2 regions of the Mesorhizobium sp. M1E.F.Ca.ET.041.01.1.1 genome follow, and region 2 is predicted to be linked to the other one. Evidence: riboswitches for the same ligand, from Rfam matches in the RefSeq annotation. Region 2 holds a riboswitch; the other holds the start of a gene.
What was found. A riboswitch is a leader RNA that binds a small molecule or an ion and turns the genes downstream of it on or off. The one in region 2 is predicted to bind cobalamin.
Positions count from the first base shown of each region.

Region 1 (6,417 bases), on a different contig from region 2:
GAAGAGGGCGTCGTCGTGCCCGATCTCGACCCCGAGACCGCCGCGCGGCTGATCAACGGCGCCAGCAGCCAGGCCTCGCAACGCATTGCCAATTCGAACGACCCCGAGGCGACGTCGAAGAAGGCGATAGCGGCGTTCAAGCAGCTACTGGAAGGACTGCGCAAAAAGCCCTGACTGCACGATCGGGTAAGGATATCGCCGGTTTGTGCACCGGTTTTGGGACTGGCGCGGCGCCGTCGCAATTGACAATGACAGGCGCGAGCGCATCCTCCTCGACCATTCTCTTACAGCGCCGCGCGTTCTTCGAACGCGCAAAGGACGCTGTAACACTTTGACTATGCCGCATGATCCTTTCCGAAAATCGATTCCGATTTTCGGGGTCATGCGCGAGGCGGGAGAGTCGGGGCCATGTGGGACTTCAGCATCGGCCGGTCGGTGTCCATCATGATGCGGACATGGCCGTTCATCGTCTTTCGCATGATCGTCTATTTCGGCATCACGTTGGCCTACATCATGGCGACCGGCACCGGCGCCAGCGTCGGCTACGGTGTCGGCCACATCTCCACCGATCCCGATGGACCGATGTCCTTTGCCTTGTGGGGCGGGGTTGTCGGCTTCGGCGTCGTCTCGATCGCCGTCTACTGGATCCGCGAATATATCCTCTATGTGCTCAAGGCCGGTCACATCGCCGTCATGGTCCACCTGATCGATGGCCACGACGTCCCCGACGGCCAGCGCCAGATCGCCTATGCGAAGGAAGTGGTGACCCAGCGCTTCGCCGAGGCCAACATTCTTTTCGTCGTCGACCAATTGGTGAAGGGCGCCATCCGCGCCATCACCGGCCTGATCGGCGGCATCGCGGCGTTCTTGCCCATTCCGGGCTTGAACGGCCTCGTCAGCTTCATCAACACCGTCATCCGCCTGTCGCTGACCTATGTCGACGAGATCATCCTCGGCTACAACATCCGCATCAATTCGAACTCTCCGTTCGAAACCGCCAGGCAAGGCGTCGTGCTCTACGCGCAGAACGGCAAGCACATGGTCAAGAACGCCGTCTGGCTGGCGGTGATCATGTGGGGCGTGTCCTTCGTCATCTTTCTTTTGATGCTGGCGCCGGCAGGCGCGATCCTGTGGGTCATGCCGGGCCAGCTTGCCGGCTGGGCCTTCGTGCTGGCAATCGTCTTTGCCTGGGCCTTCAAGGCGGCCTTCATCGAACCCTTCGCCATCGTCTCGCTGATGCAGGTCTATTTCGACGCCATCGAAGGCCAGGTTCCGAACCCGGAATGGGATCAGCGGCTGGCCGAAGCGTCATCGAAATTCAGAGAGCTTCGCGACAAGGCGCTCGGCTCCTTCGGCGGCTCGCGCTGGGATTCGCCCCGGGCTGCTTGATCGGCAGCCCCTTGATCACGACGGCAGCCCGATCACGGCTTCGGCTGCTCTCCGAGGCGGGCAATCGCCGACTTGAGCGGCGCCTCGCCGGCGCCGCAAAAGGTCTCGCTCATCACCAGCTCGGCCAGCGGCAGGCGCTTGCCCCAGCCATGCGCCTCGAGGTCCGGCCTCGGCGCGAATTCCGAAACACGGCCGACGCAGAGATAGGCAACCGGCGTGACGTGCTCGGGGATCGACAGGAGCCGCTTCAGCGCGTCCGTTTCGATGATGCTCACCCAGCCGACGCCGACACCTTCCGCCCGCGCCGCCAGCCAGAAGTTCTGCACCGCGCAGACGGTGCTGTAGAGGTCCATTTCCGGGTTGTGCCAGCGCCCGAGCGGCGAGTTCCTTGAACGCTGCCGGTCGCAGGTGATGCAGAGATTGAGCGCGCTTTCGCAGATGCCCTCGAGCTTCAGCTTGCGGTAGAGCGCCTGCCGCTCCGCCTCGATCGCCGGCAATTCCTGCTCGCGCGCGGCAAGGAACAGGTCGCGCACCTGCCGCCGCCTTGTCACATCGCGGATAACGATGAAATTCCAGGGCTGCATGTAGCCGACCGACGGCGCGTGATGGGCGGCCGTCAGCAGCCGCGCCAGAACGGCATCGTCGATACCGTCGGCAACGAAATGGCTGCGCACGTCGCGCCGGGTGAACATCGCCCGATAGACGGCATCGCGCGCCAATTGGTCAAAGTCATCGCCGCCCATGGCGGCCGCTTGTGCCTGCATCGCTTGTCCCTTGCGACAGCAGTCCTCCGCCTGACCATGCGGAAGACCATGTCTGCCGGGCCGGTCTTCTGGCTCGGGATCGACCCACGTCCGGCGCCTTCCCGTCTAGGACAGTGGCTTTTGCCGGCGCGGTCCCCCTCACAGCGTTGGGCACGCCACGGAGTTCAACCGTGTTCCCGATTCTCCCGCCTCGCGGGCACCAGGCAGCAGTCCGACCTTATCGCGAAGCAGAGGCCGCGCCAATGCCGCCAGCGACACTATCGGGCGCAATTTTCCCCAGCCATTCGGCCATCAAACATGGTCATCCGGGCCACGCGTGCCTAGATTAGGCGCCATGACCACCCGTCTCTACACCCATCCGGTATTCTTGGAACACCTCACGCCGCCCGGCCACCCTGAAAGGCCGGACCGTTTGCGCGCCATCGAGCGCGTGCTGGATGACGAGGCTTTTTCGGCTCTCGACCGCGTCAAGGCGCCGGAAGGCGACGAGGCGACCATCCTCTACGCGCATCCGGAAGATTTTGTTGCCCGCATCCGCGCGGCCATTCCCGCAAGCGGTATCGTCTCCATCGACGCCGACACCAGCGCCAGCCCGAAGAGCTGGCAGGCCGCGGTGACGGCGATCGGTGCCGCCAACGCGGCGATAGACGATGTCTTCGAAGGCCGCGCCGCCAATGCCTTCGTCGCCGCGCGCCCGCCCGGCCACCACGCCGAAAAGACCACCGCGATGGGCTTTTGCCTGTTCAACACCGCGGCGATCGCCGCCCGTCATGCACAGAAGAAGCATCAGGCCGAGCGCGTCGCCATCGTCGATTGGGACGTCCACCACGGCAACGGCACGCAGGACATCTTCTGGGACGATCCGTCGGTGCTTTATTGCTCGACGCACCAGATGCCGCTCTATCCGGGCACCGGCGCGAAAAGCGAAACCGGCGCCGGCAACATCGTCAACGCGCCGCTGGCACCCCGCACCGGCAGCGAGCTGTTCCGCGACGCCTTCCTTTCGCGCGTGCTGCCGTCGATCGACGCGTTCGCGCCGGACCTGATCATCATTTCCGCCGGCTTCGATGCGCACCATCGCGATCCGCTCGCCGAGATCAACCTGACCGAGGACGATTTCGATTGGGCAACCGGCCAGTTGATGGAGCGCGCCGGGCGCCATAGCGGCAACCGGCTCGTCAGCCTGCTGGAGGGCGGCTACGATCTGCAGGGACTGGCATTTTCGGTCGCCGCCCATGTCGGGCGGCTGATGAAAGGATAAATGATGGCTGATGAAGCTAACCAAGACGTCAAAACGATGAGCTTCGAACAGGCGCTCGACGCGCTGGAGAAGATCGTCGATGATCTGGAGCGCGGCGACGTCCCGCTCGACCAGTCCATCCGGATCTACGAGCGCGGCGAGGCGCTGAAGGCGCATTGCGACCGGTTGCTCAAGGCGGCCGAGGACAAAGTCGAGAAGATCAGGCTTTCGCGCGACGGCAAGCCGGTTGGAACGGAGCCGCTCGACGCCGAGTAAGGTGTGTTGCAAGGAGTTCAAGCATGTGCCGAAACATCAAGACCCTGTTCAACTTCGAACCGCCGGCAACCGACGACGAGGTCCATGATGCAGCCCTGCAGTTCGTGCGCAAGCTGAGCGGCTCGACCAAGCCCTCCAAGCGCAACGAGCACGCCTTCCACCATGCCGTCGAGGCGATTGCCGCCGCGGCGCGCGAACTGCTCGATTCGATGGAAACCACCCAGCATCCGCGCAATCGCGAGGAAGAGGCGGCCAAGGCGAAAGCCAGATCCGCGCTCCGCTTCGCCTGAGACCTGCCATGAGCTTCTTTCCAGGCAACGATCCCGAGGCCGGCGACGCCTTCGCCTGCGACCAGATCGAATTGATGGTGATCCCCAACGCCAAGGACATCGGCGGCTTCGAGGTCCGCCGCGCCTTGCCGACCGCAAAACGCAGGCTGGTCGGACCGTTCATCTTCTTCGACCGCATGGGGCCGGCCATCCTGCGCGCCGGCCATGCGATCGACGTGCGCCCGCATCCGCATATCGGGCTTTCCACCGTCACCTATCTGTTCGACGGCAAGATCCGGCACCGCGACTCGCTCGGCACCGAAATGGTGATCGCGCCAGGCGATGTGAACCTGATGACCGCCGGCCGCGGCATCGTCCACTCCGAGCGCACGCCGGAAGAGCTGCGCGGCGCGCCGATGTCGGTCTCCGGCTTGCAGACCTGGCTCGCCTTGCCCGACGGCAAGGAGGAGATCGCCCCGGTCTTCGCCAACACATCGGTGATCCGCCTGCCCGAGATCGACGCCGAAGGCGTCAGCGGCCGCGTCGTCATCGGCGAATTTTCCGGGCTGCGCTCGCCGGTCGCGACCGCATCGGACACGCTTTATGCCGATCTGCGGCTGGCGGCGGGCGCCAGCGTGAAAATCCCCGCCGATGCCGAGGAACGCGCCATCTATACGCTGGAGGGCGAGGTCTCGATTGCCGGCGATCATTTTCCGGCCGAGCGGCTTCTGGTGTTCAAACCGGGCGAGGAGATCGTCGTTTCGTCCGAACGGGGCGCGCATTTCATGCTGTTCGGTGGAGCGTCGCTGGGCTCCAAGCGTTATATATGGTGGAATTTCGTTTCGTCCTCGAAAGAACGCATCGAGCAGGCCAAGGAAGAATGGAAGACAGGCCGCTTCGATATCGTTCCTGGCGATGAGGAAGAATTCATCCCGTTGCCGGAAGGTTAGAACTGGATGGACATCCTGCGCCAACCGCGTCACTGACACGCATTTACATTCGCTCGCCAGCGGCATATTTCGCGCATGATCAACGCGCATATTTGTGAAAGTTGGAGCAATTCCAGGAAAAATGTGAAACGGTTTTCCGTCCGGAATTGCGTGAAACAGAAAAGACAGAGCGGTCCCGTGAAACGGTTAACCGCTCTGATGCAAGGTTAAGATCTCAGCAGGCCGCCAAAGAGTGAACCCGAAGCCCGATACGCCACTTCTCGACAAGGTCCGCATTCCCGCGGATTTGCGGGCGCTCGACGAAAGCGAGCTGCCGCAGCTGGCGACCGAGCTGCGCGCCGAACTGATCGACGCCGTTTCGCACACCGGCGGCCATCTCGGCGCCGGCCTTGGCGTCGTCGAGCTGACGGTTGCGCTGCACTATGTCTTCAACACGCCGGAAGACCGGCTGATCTGGGATGTCGGCCACCAGGCCTATCCGCACAAGATCCTGACCGGCCGCCGCGACCGCATCCGCACGCTGCGCCAGGAGGGTGGCCTCTCCGGCTTTACGCGGCGAGCCGAGAGCGAATACGACCCCTTCGGCGCCGCACACTCCTCGACCTCGATTTCCGCCGGTCTCGGCATGGCCATGGGCCGCGATCTGTCGGGCGGCCGCAACAATGTCATCGCGGTGATTGGCGACGGAGCGATGTCGGCCGGCATGGCCTATGAGGCGATGAACAACGCCGGTGCGCTCGACGCCCGTCTGATCGTCATCCTCAACGACAACGACATGTCGATCGCCCCGCCGACCGGCGCGATGAGCGCCTATCTGGCGAGGCTCGCCTCCGGCAAGACCTATCTCGGCCTGCGCGATTTCGGCAAGAAGCTGACCTCCTATTTCGGCAAGCGCGCCGACAGTGCCATCACCCGGGCGGTCGAGCACGCGCGCGGTTACGTCACCGGCGGCACGCTGTTCGAGGAGATGGGATTTTTCCACATCGGCCCGATCGACGGACACAATCTGGAGCATCTGATCCCGGTGCTGAAGAATGTTCGCGACAATGCCGACGGCCCGGTGCTGATCCATGTCGTGACCCAGAAGGGCAAGGGCTACGCGCCGGCGGAAGCCGCCGCCGACAAATATCACGGCGTCAACAAGTTCGACGTCATCACCGGCGCGCAGGCCAAGGCGCCGGCCAACGCGCCGAGCTACACCAAGGTCTTCGCCGAAAGCCTGATCCAGGAGGCCCGCGAGGACGACCGCATCGTGGCGATCACCGCCGCCATGCCGAGCGGCACCGGCCTCGACCTCTTCGGCGAGGTGTTCCCGGCCAGAACCTTCGATGTCGGCATCGCCGAGCAGCATGCGGTGACCTTCGCCGCCGGCTTGGCCACCGAGGGCTACAAGCCCTTCGCTGCCATCTATTCAACCTTCCTGCAGCGCGCCTACGACCAGGTCGTGCATGACGTGGCGATCCAGAAACTGCCGGTGCGCTTCCCGATCGACCGCGCCGGCTTCGTCGGCGCCGACGGCGCCACCCATT
Region 1 covers NZ_RZSL01000320.1:59-6,475, forward strand. Annotated here, with positions in the region: partial or broken gene EOA38_RS22990 (TetR/AcrR family transcriptional regulator) at 1-174, shown strand, start outside; gene EOA38_RS22995 (hypothetical protein) at 409-1,389, shown strand; gene bluB (5,6-dimethylbenzimidazole synthase) at 1,422-2,153, opposite strand; cobalamin riboswitch at 2,194-2,372, opposite strand; gene EOA38_RS23005 (histone deacetylase family protein) at 2,488-3,414, shown strand; gene EOA38_RS23010 (exodeoxyribonuclease VII small subunit) at 3,418-3,669, shown strand; gene EOA38_RS23015 (DUF2277 domain-containing protein) at 3,693-3,959, shown strand; gene EOA38_RS23020 (pirin family protein) at 3,968-4,888, shown strand; gene dxs (1-deoxy-D-xylulose-5-phosphate synthase) at 5,121-6,417, shown strand, end outside.
Region 1: linked by a shared signal. The riboswitch ahead of bluB (5,6-dimethylbenzimidazole synthase) and the one ahead of EOA38_RS14910 (co-chaperone GroES) in region 2 are both predicted to bind cobalamin.

Region 2 (6,127 bases):
AAGATGTCTTTATGTGACTACTGGCTGAACAGTCGTTACAAGGACAAAGAATGTCGCAAAGTCCGTTCTCACTGGACGATCTGTTTGGTCCGGCCGGCGAGAAGCGAGACGGGTCGGAAATCCTGGCTACGCTTCAAGCTACTGCGCGCGAACGCATCCTGATCCTTGACGGTGCCATGGGCACCCAGATCCAGGGTCTTGGTTTCGACGAGGACCATTTCCGCGGCGACAGGTTCGTCGGTTGCGCCTGTCACCAGAAGGGCAACAACGATCTTTTGATCCTGAGCCAGCCCAAGGCGATCGAGGACATTCATTATCAGTACGCTATTGCCGGCGCGGACATCATCGAGACCAACACCTTCTCATCAACCTCCATAGCGCAGGCCGATTACGGCATGGAGAATGCCGTCTACGACCTCAATCGCGACGGCGCTCGGCTTGTCCGCCGTGCTTTGATCCGGGCACAACAGGAAGACGGCAAGCGGCGGTTTGTCGCCGGCGCTCTCGGGCCGACCAACCGCACCGCCTCGATGTCGCCGGATGTCAACAATCCCGGTTACCGCGCCGTGACTTTCGACAAATTGCGCTATGCCTATGGCGAGCAGCTGCGCGGGCTGCTCGATGGCGGCGCCGACATCATCCTGATCGAGACCATCTTCGACACGCTGAACGCCAAGGCGGCGATCTTCGCCTGCAACGAGATCTTTGTCGAAAAGGGCATTCATCTGCCGGTCATGATCTCCGGCACGATCACCGACCTGTCCGGCCGCACGCTCTCCGGCCAGACGCCGACGGCGCTCTGGCATTCGGTCCGTCACGCCAGCCCGTTCACGATCGGCCTCAATTGCGCGCTCGGCGCCAACGCCATGCGCGCGCATCTGGATGAGCTTTCGGGCGTAGCCGGCACCTTTGTCTGCGCCTATCCGAATGCCGGCCTGCCTAATGAATTCGGCCGGTATGACGAGAGCCCGGAATTCATGGCTGAACAGATCGAGGGTTTTGCGCGCGACGGATTGGTCAATGTCGTCGGCGGCTGCTGCGGCTCGACGCCGGACCATATCCGCGCCATCGCGGCGGCGGTGAAGAAATATCCGCCGCGCGCCATCCCGAAGATCGAGCCGAAGATGCGCCTGTCGGGCCTCGAGCCGTTCACGCTGACCGACGAGATTCCGTTCGTCAATGTCGGCGAGCGCACCAATGTCACGGGCTCCGCCAGGTTCAGGAAGCTGATCACGGCGGGCGACTATGTCGCCGCGCTCGATGTCGCGCGCGACCAGGTCGCCAACGGCGCCCAGATCATCGACATCAACATGGACGAGGGCCTGATCGATTCGAAGAAGGCGATGGTCGAATATCTCAACCTGATCGCGGCCGAGCCGGACATTGCCCGCGTTCCCGTGATGATCGACAGTTCCAAGTGGGAAGTCATCGAGGCCGGCCTGAAATGCGTCCAGGGCAAGCCGCTGGTCAACTCCATCTCCATGAAGGAAGGCGAGAAAGCGTTCCTGCATCATGCCAGGCTGGTGCGCGCCTATGGCGCTGCGGTGGTCGTCATGGCCTTCGACGAGGACGGCCAGGCCGACACCAGGGCGCGCAAGGTCGAGATCTGCACCCGCGCCTACAAGCTCCTGACTGAACAGGCAGGCTTCCCGTCCGAGGATATCGTCTTCGATCCGAACGTGTTCGCCATCGCCACCGGCATCGATGAACACAACAATTACGGTGTCGATTTCATCGACGCTGCGCGCGAGATCACCGCGACGCTTCCTCATGTCCATATTTCGGGCGGCGTGTCGAACCTCTCCTTTTCGTTCCGCGGCAACGAACCGGTGCGCGAGGCCATGCATGCCGTGTTCCTCTACCACGCCATCCAGGCGGGCATGGACATGGGCATCGTCAATGCCGGGCAGCTTGCCGTCTACGACACCATCGACCCGGAACTGCGCGAAGCCTGCGAGGATGTTGTCAACAACCGTGAGCCAAAGGGCGGCGGCACGGCGACCGAGCGCATGCTGGAACTCGCCGGACGCTTCAAGGGCACGGCGGGCAAGGAGGCGCAGGAACGCGTTCTCGCCTGGCGCGACTGGCCGGTCGAGCAGCGCATTTCGCACGCGCTGGTCAATGGCATCACCGAATTCATCGACGCGGACACGGACGACGCGCGGCGCGCCGCCGAGCGGCCGCTGCATGTCATCGAAGGCCCGCTGATGGCGGGCATGAATGTCGTCGGCGACCTGTTCGGCGCCGGCAAGATGTTCCTGCCGCAAGTGGTGAAGTCGGCCCGCGTGATGAAGCAGGCGGTGGCCGGCCTGCTGCCGCACATGGAGGCGGAGAAGCTGGCGAACGCCGCCAGCGGGATCGACAATGGCGAGCGCCAGACCGCCGGCAAGATCCTGATGGCGACGGTAAAGGGCGATGTCCACGACATCGGCAAGAACATCGTCGGCGTAGTCCTTGCCTGCAACAATTATGAGATCATCGATCTTGGCGTCATGGTGCCTGCGGCGAAGATCCTGCAGACGGCGCGTGAGCTAAAGGTCGACGTCATCGGCCTGTCCGGCCTGATCACGCCCTCGCTCGACGAGATGGCGCATATGGCGGCCGAGATGGAACGTGAAGGCTTCGACATTCCGCTGCTGATCGGCGGTGCGACGACCAGCCGCGTGCATACGGCGGTCAAGATCCATCCGCGCTATGCGAAAGGCCAGACGGTGTATGTCGCCGACGCCAGCCGCGCCGTCGGCGTGGTGTCGGCACTGCTGTCGAACGAGGCCAAGGCCGGCTATGTCGAGAACGTTCGCGCGGAGTACAAGAAGGTTGCCGACGCGCATGCGCGCAGCGAAGCCGACAAGCAGCGGCTGCCGCTCGCCAGGGCGCGGGCCAATGCCCACAAGGTCGACTGGACGGGCTACGAGCCGCCAAAACCGTCCTTCCTTGGCCTAAAGGTCTTCGAAGGCTGGGATCTGGCCGAGCTTGCCCGCTATATCGACTGGACGCCATTCTTCCAAACCTGGGAGTTGAAGGGCCGCTATCCCAAAATCCTCGACGACGAGGACCAGGGGCCGGCGGCACGCCAGCTCTTCGAGGACGCCCAGGCGATGCTGGCGAAGATCATCGCGGAAAAATGGTTTGCGCCCAAGGGCGTGATCGGCTTCTGGCCGGCCAATACCGCCGGCGACGATATCAGACTGTTCACGGATGAGGCCCGCTCGCACGAACTGGCGACATTCTTCACGCTGCGCCAGCAGCTGGCCAAGCGCGACGGCAAGGCCAATGTCGCATTGTCGGATTTCGTGGCGCCTGTGGACAGCGGCAAGGCCGACTATGTGGGCGGCTTCATAGTCACCGCGGGCATCGAGGAAGTGGCGATCGCCGAGCGCTTCGTGCGGGCCAACGACGACTATTCCTCGATCATGGTCAAGGCGCTGGCCGACCGTTTCGCCGAAGCCTTCGCAGAGCGCATGCACGAGAAGGTGCGCAAGGAGTTCTGGGGTTACGCGCCCGATGAGAACCTGGCCCCGGACGACCTGATCGGCGAACCCTATCGCGGCATCCGCCCGGCACCTGGCTATCCGGCGCAACCCGACCATACGGAAAAGGCGACGCTGTTTCGTCTGCTCGACGGCGAACGCAATGCGGCCGTCAGCCTGACCGAAAGCTTCGCCATGTGGCCCGGCTCCTCCGTCTCCGGCATCTACCTGTCGCATCCCGAAAGCTATTATTTCGGCGTCGCTAAGGTCGAGCGCGATCAGGTCGAGGACTATGCGCGGCGCAAGGCCATGCCGCTGGCGGAGGTCGAGCGCTGGCTTGGGCCGATCCTCAACTATGTGCCGGCGCGCTACGCCGAAGCGGCGGAGTAAGTCCCTATTACCGCCAGTCGTCCTTGCCCCTGACCGATCTCGCATTCCTGTGGACCGGTTTGGGCGATCGATGATTTGATCAGGGTGCTTAAGGTGCACGTTCGTCTCGCGGATGGGATAATTGGGAAGTCGGTGCCGGCGCTGCCCCCGCTACGGCAGCGGCGCTTTTCGTCTCCACAAGGACCACTGGGCCAAGGCCTGGGAAGCTGCCGAGATGGCGGAACTGTTTTTGATTACCCCTATCTCGATTTCCACTATTTTGGGGCGCTCGAGAATTAAGTTTGGCACTTCTATCTAACGAGTGCCAACCGGGCTATATATGGGCGTGGCCGCTATGCCGGCCTCAGAAAGAAGCTTCCATGAAATTCCGGCCACTCCAAGACCGCGTCGTCATCAGGCGCGCGGAAAGTGACACCAAATCCAAGGGCCGCATCATTGTTCCCGACAATGCCAAGGAAAAGCCGCAGGAAGGCGAAGTCATCGCCGTCGGCCAGGGCGCACGCGACGAAGACGGCGCGCTGGTCGCGCTCAAGGCCAAGGCGAGCCACCTGATCCTGTTCGGCAAATACTCGGGCACCGAGGTCAAGATCGACGGCGATGACCTTCTGATCATGAAGAAAGCCGACATCATGGGCATCATCTTCAACAAGACCGTGGCTGCCAAGAGGGCCGCCTGACGTGCGCGCCGCGCGTATTCACCGGACGCGCATAGGACGCTCCCGATTCTGAGTCTCCGGGCGACGCCGTCGGCGTCTTGCCGTCCCAACCGAACTGGAAAAATCATGCCCCCCAAGGAAATCAAATTCTCCACCGATGCCCGCGACCGCATGCTGCGCGGCGTCGAGCTTCTCAACAACGCCGTCAAGGTGACACTAGGCCCCAAGGGCCGCAATGTCGTCATCGACAAGGCCTATGGCGCGCCACGCATCACCAAGGACGGCGTCGCCGTCGCCAAGGAAATCGAGCTTGCCGACAAGTTCGAGAACATGGGCGCGCAAATGGTGCGCGAAGTGGCCTCGAAGACCAACGACCTTGCCGGTGACGGCACAACCACCGCCACGGTGCTGGCCGCATCGATCCTGCGCGAAGGCGCCAAGCTCGTCGCCGCCGGCATGAACCCGATGGACCTGAAGCGTGGCATCGACCAGGCCGTTGCCGCGGTGGTCAAGGAAGTCCAGGCGCGGTCCAAGAAGGTCAAATCGGCCGGTGAGATCGCGCAGGTCGGCACCATCGCCGCCAATGGCGATGCCACCGTCGGCGACATGATCGCCAAGGCGATGGACAAGGTCGGCAACGACGGCGTCATCACCGTCGAGGAAGCAAAGACCGCCGAGACCGAACTCGACGTCGTCGAAGGCATGCAGTTCGACCGCGGCTATCTCTCGCCCTATTTCGTCACCAATGCCGAGAAGATGCGCGCCGAGCTGGAGGACGCCTACGTCCTCATCCATGAAAAGAAGCTCGGCAATCTGCAAACGCTGCTGCCGATCCTCGAAGCCGTGGTGCAAAGTGGCAAGCCATTGTTGATCATCGCCGAGGATGTCGAGGGCGAGGCGCTGGCGACGCTCGTCGTCAACAAGCTGCGCGGCGGCCTCAAGGTCGCGGCCGTCAAGGCGCCTGGCTTCGGCGATCGCCGCAAGGCGATGCTGGAAGACATCGCCGTGCTCACCGCCGGCCAGATGATTTCCGAGGATCTCGGCATCAAACTGGAGAACATTGCCATTGACATGCTCGGCCGCGCCAAGCGCGTGCTGATCGAGAAGGACACGACCACGATCATAGACGGCGCCGGCAACAAGGCGACCATTCAGGCGCGCATACAGCAGATCAAAAGTCAGATCGAGGAAACCACTTCCGACTACGACAAGGAAAAGCTGCAGGAGCGACTGGCGAAGCTCGCCGGCGGCGTTGCGGTCATTCGCGTCGGCGGCGCCACCGAGTCCGAAGTCAAGGAAAAGAAGGATCGCATCGACGACGCGCTGAATGCTACGCGTGCCGCTGTGGAAGAAGGCATCGTTGCAGGCGGTGGCGTGGCGCTCTTGCGCGCCAGATCGGCGCTTGCCGGCTTGAATGGCGCCAATGCCGATGTGACGGCGGGTATCTCGATCGTGCTGAGGGCGCTTGAGGCGCCGGTCCGCCAGATCGCAGAAAATGCAGGCGTCGAAGGTTCGATCGTCGTCGGCAAGCTCTCCAAGGGCAAGGACTACAATCAGGGCTTCGACGCCCAGAACGAGATTTATGTCGATATGATCAAGGCTGGCATCGTC
Region 2 covers NZ_RZSL01000152.1:102-6,228, reverse strand. Annotated here, with positions in the region: gene metH (methionine synthase) at 51-3,860, shown strand; cobalamin riboswitch at 3,935-4,221, shown strand; gene EOA38_RS14910 (co-chaperone GroES) at 4,220-4,537, shown strand; partial or broken gene groL (chaperonin GroEL) at 4,643-6,127, shown strand, end outside.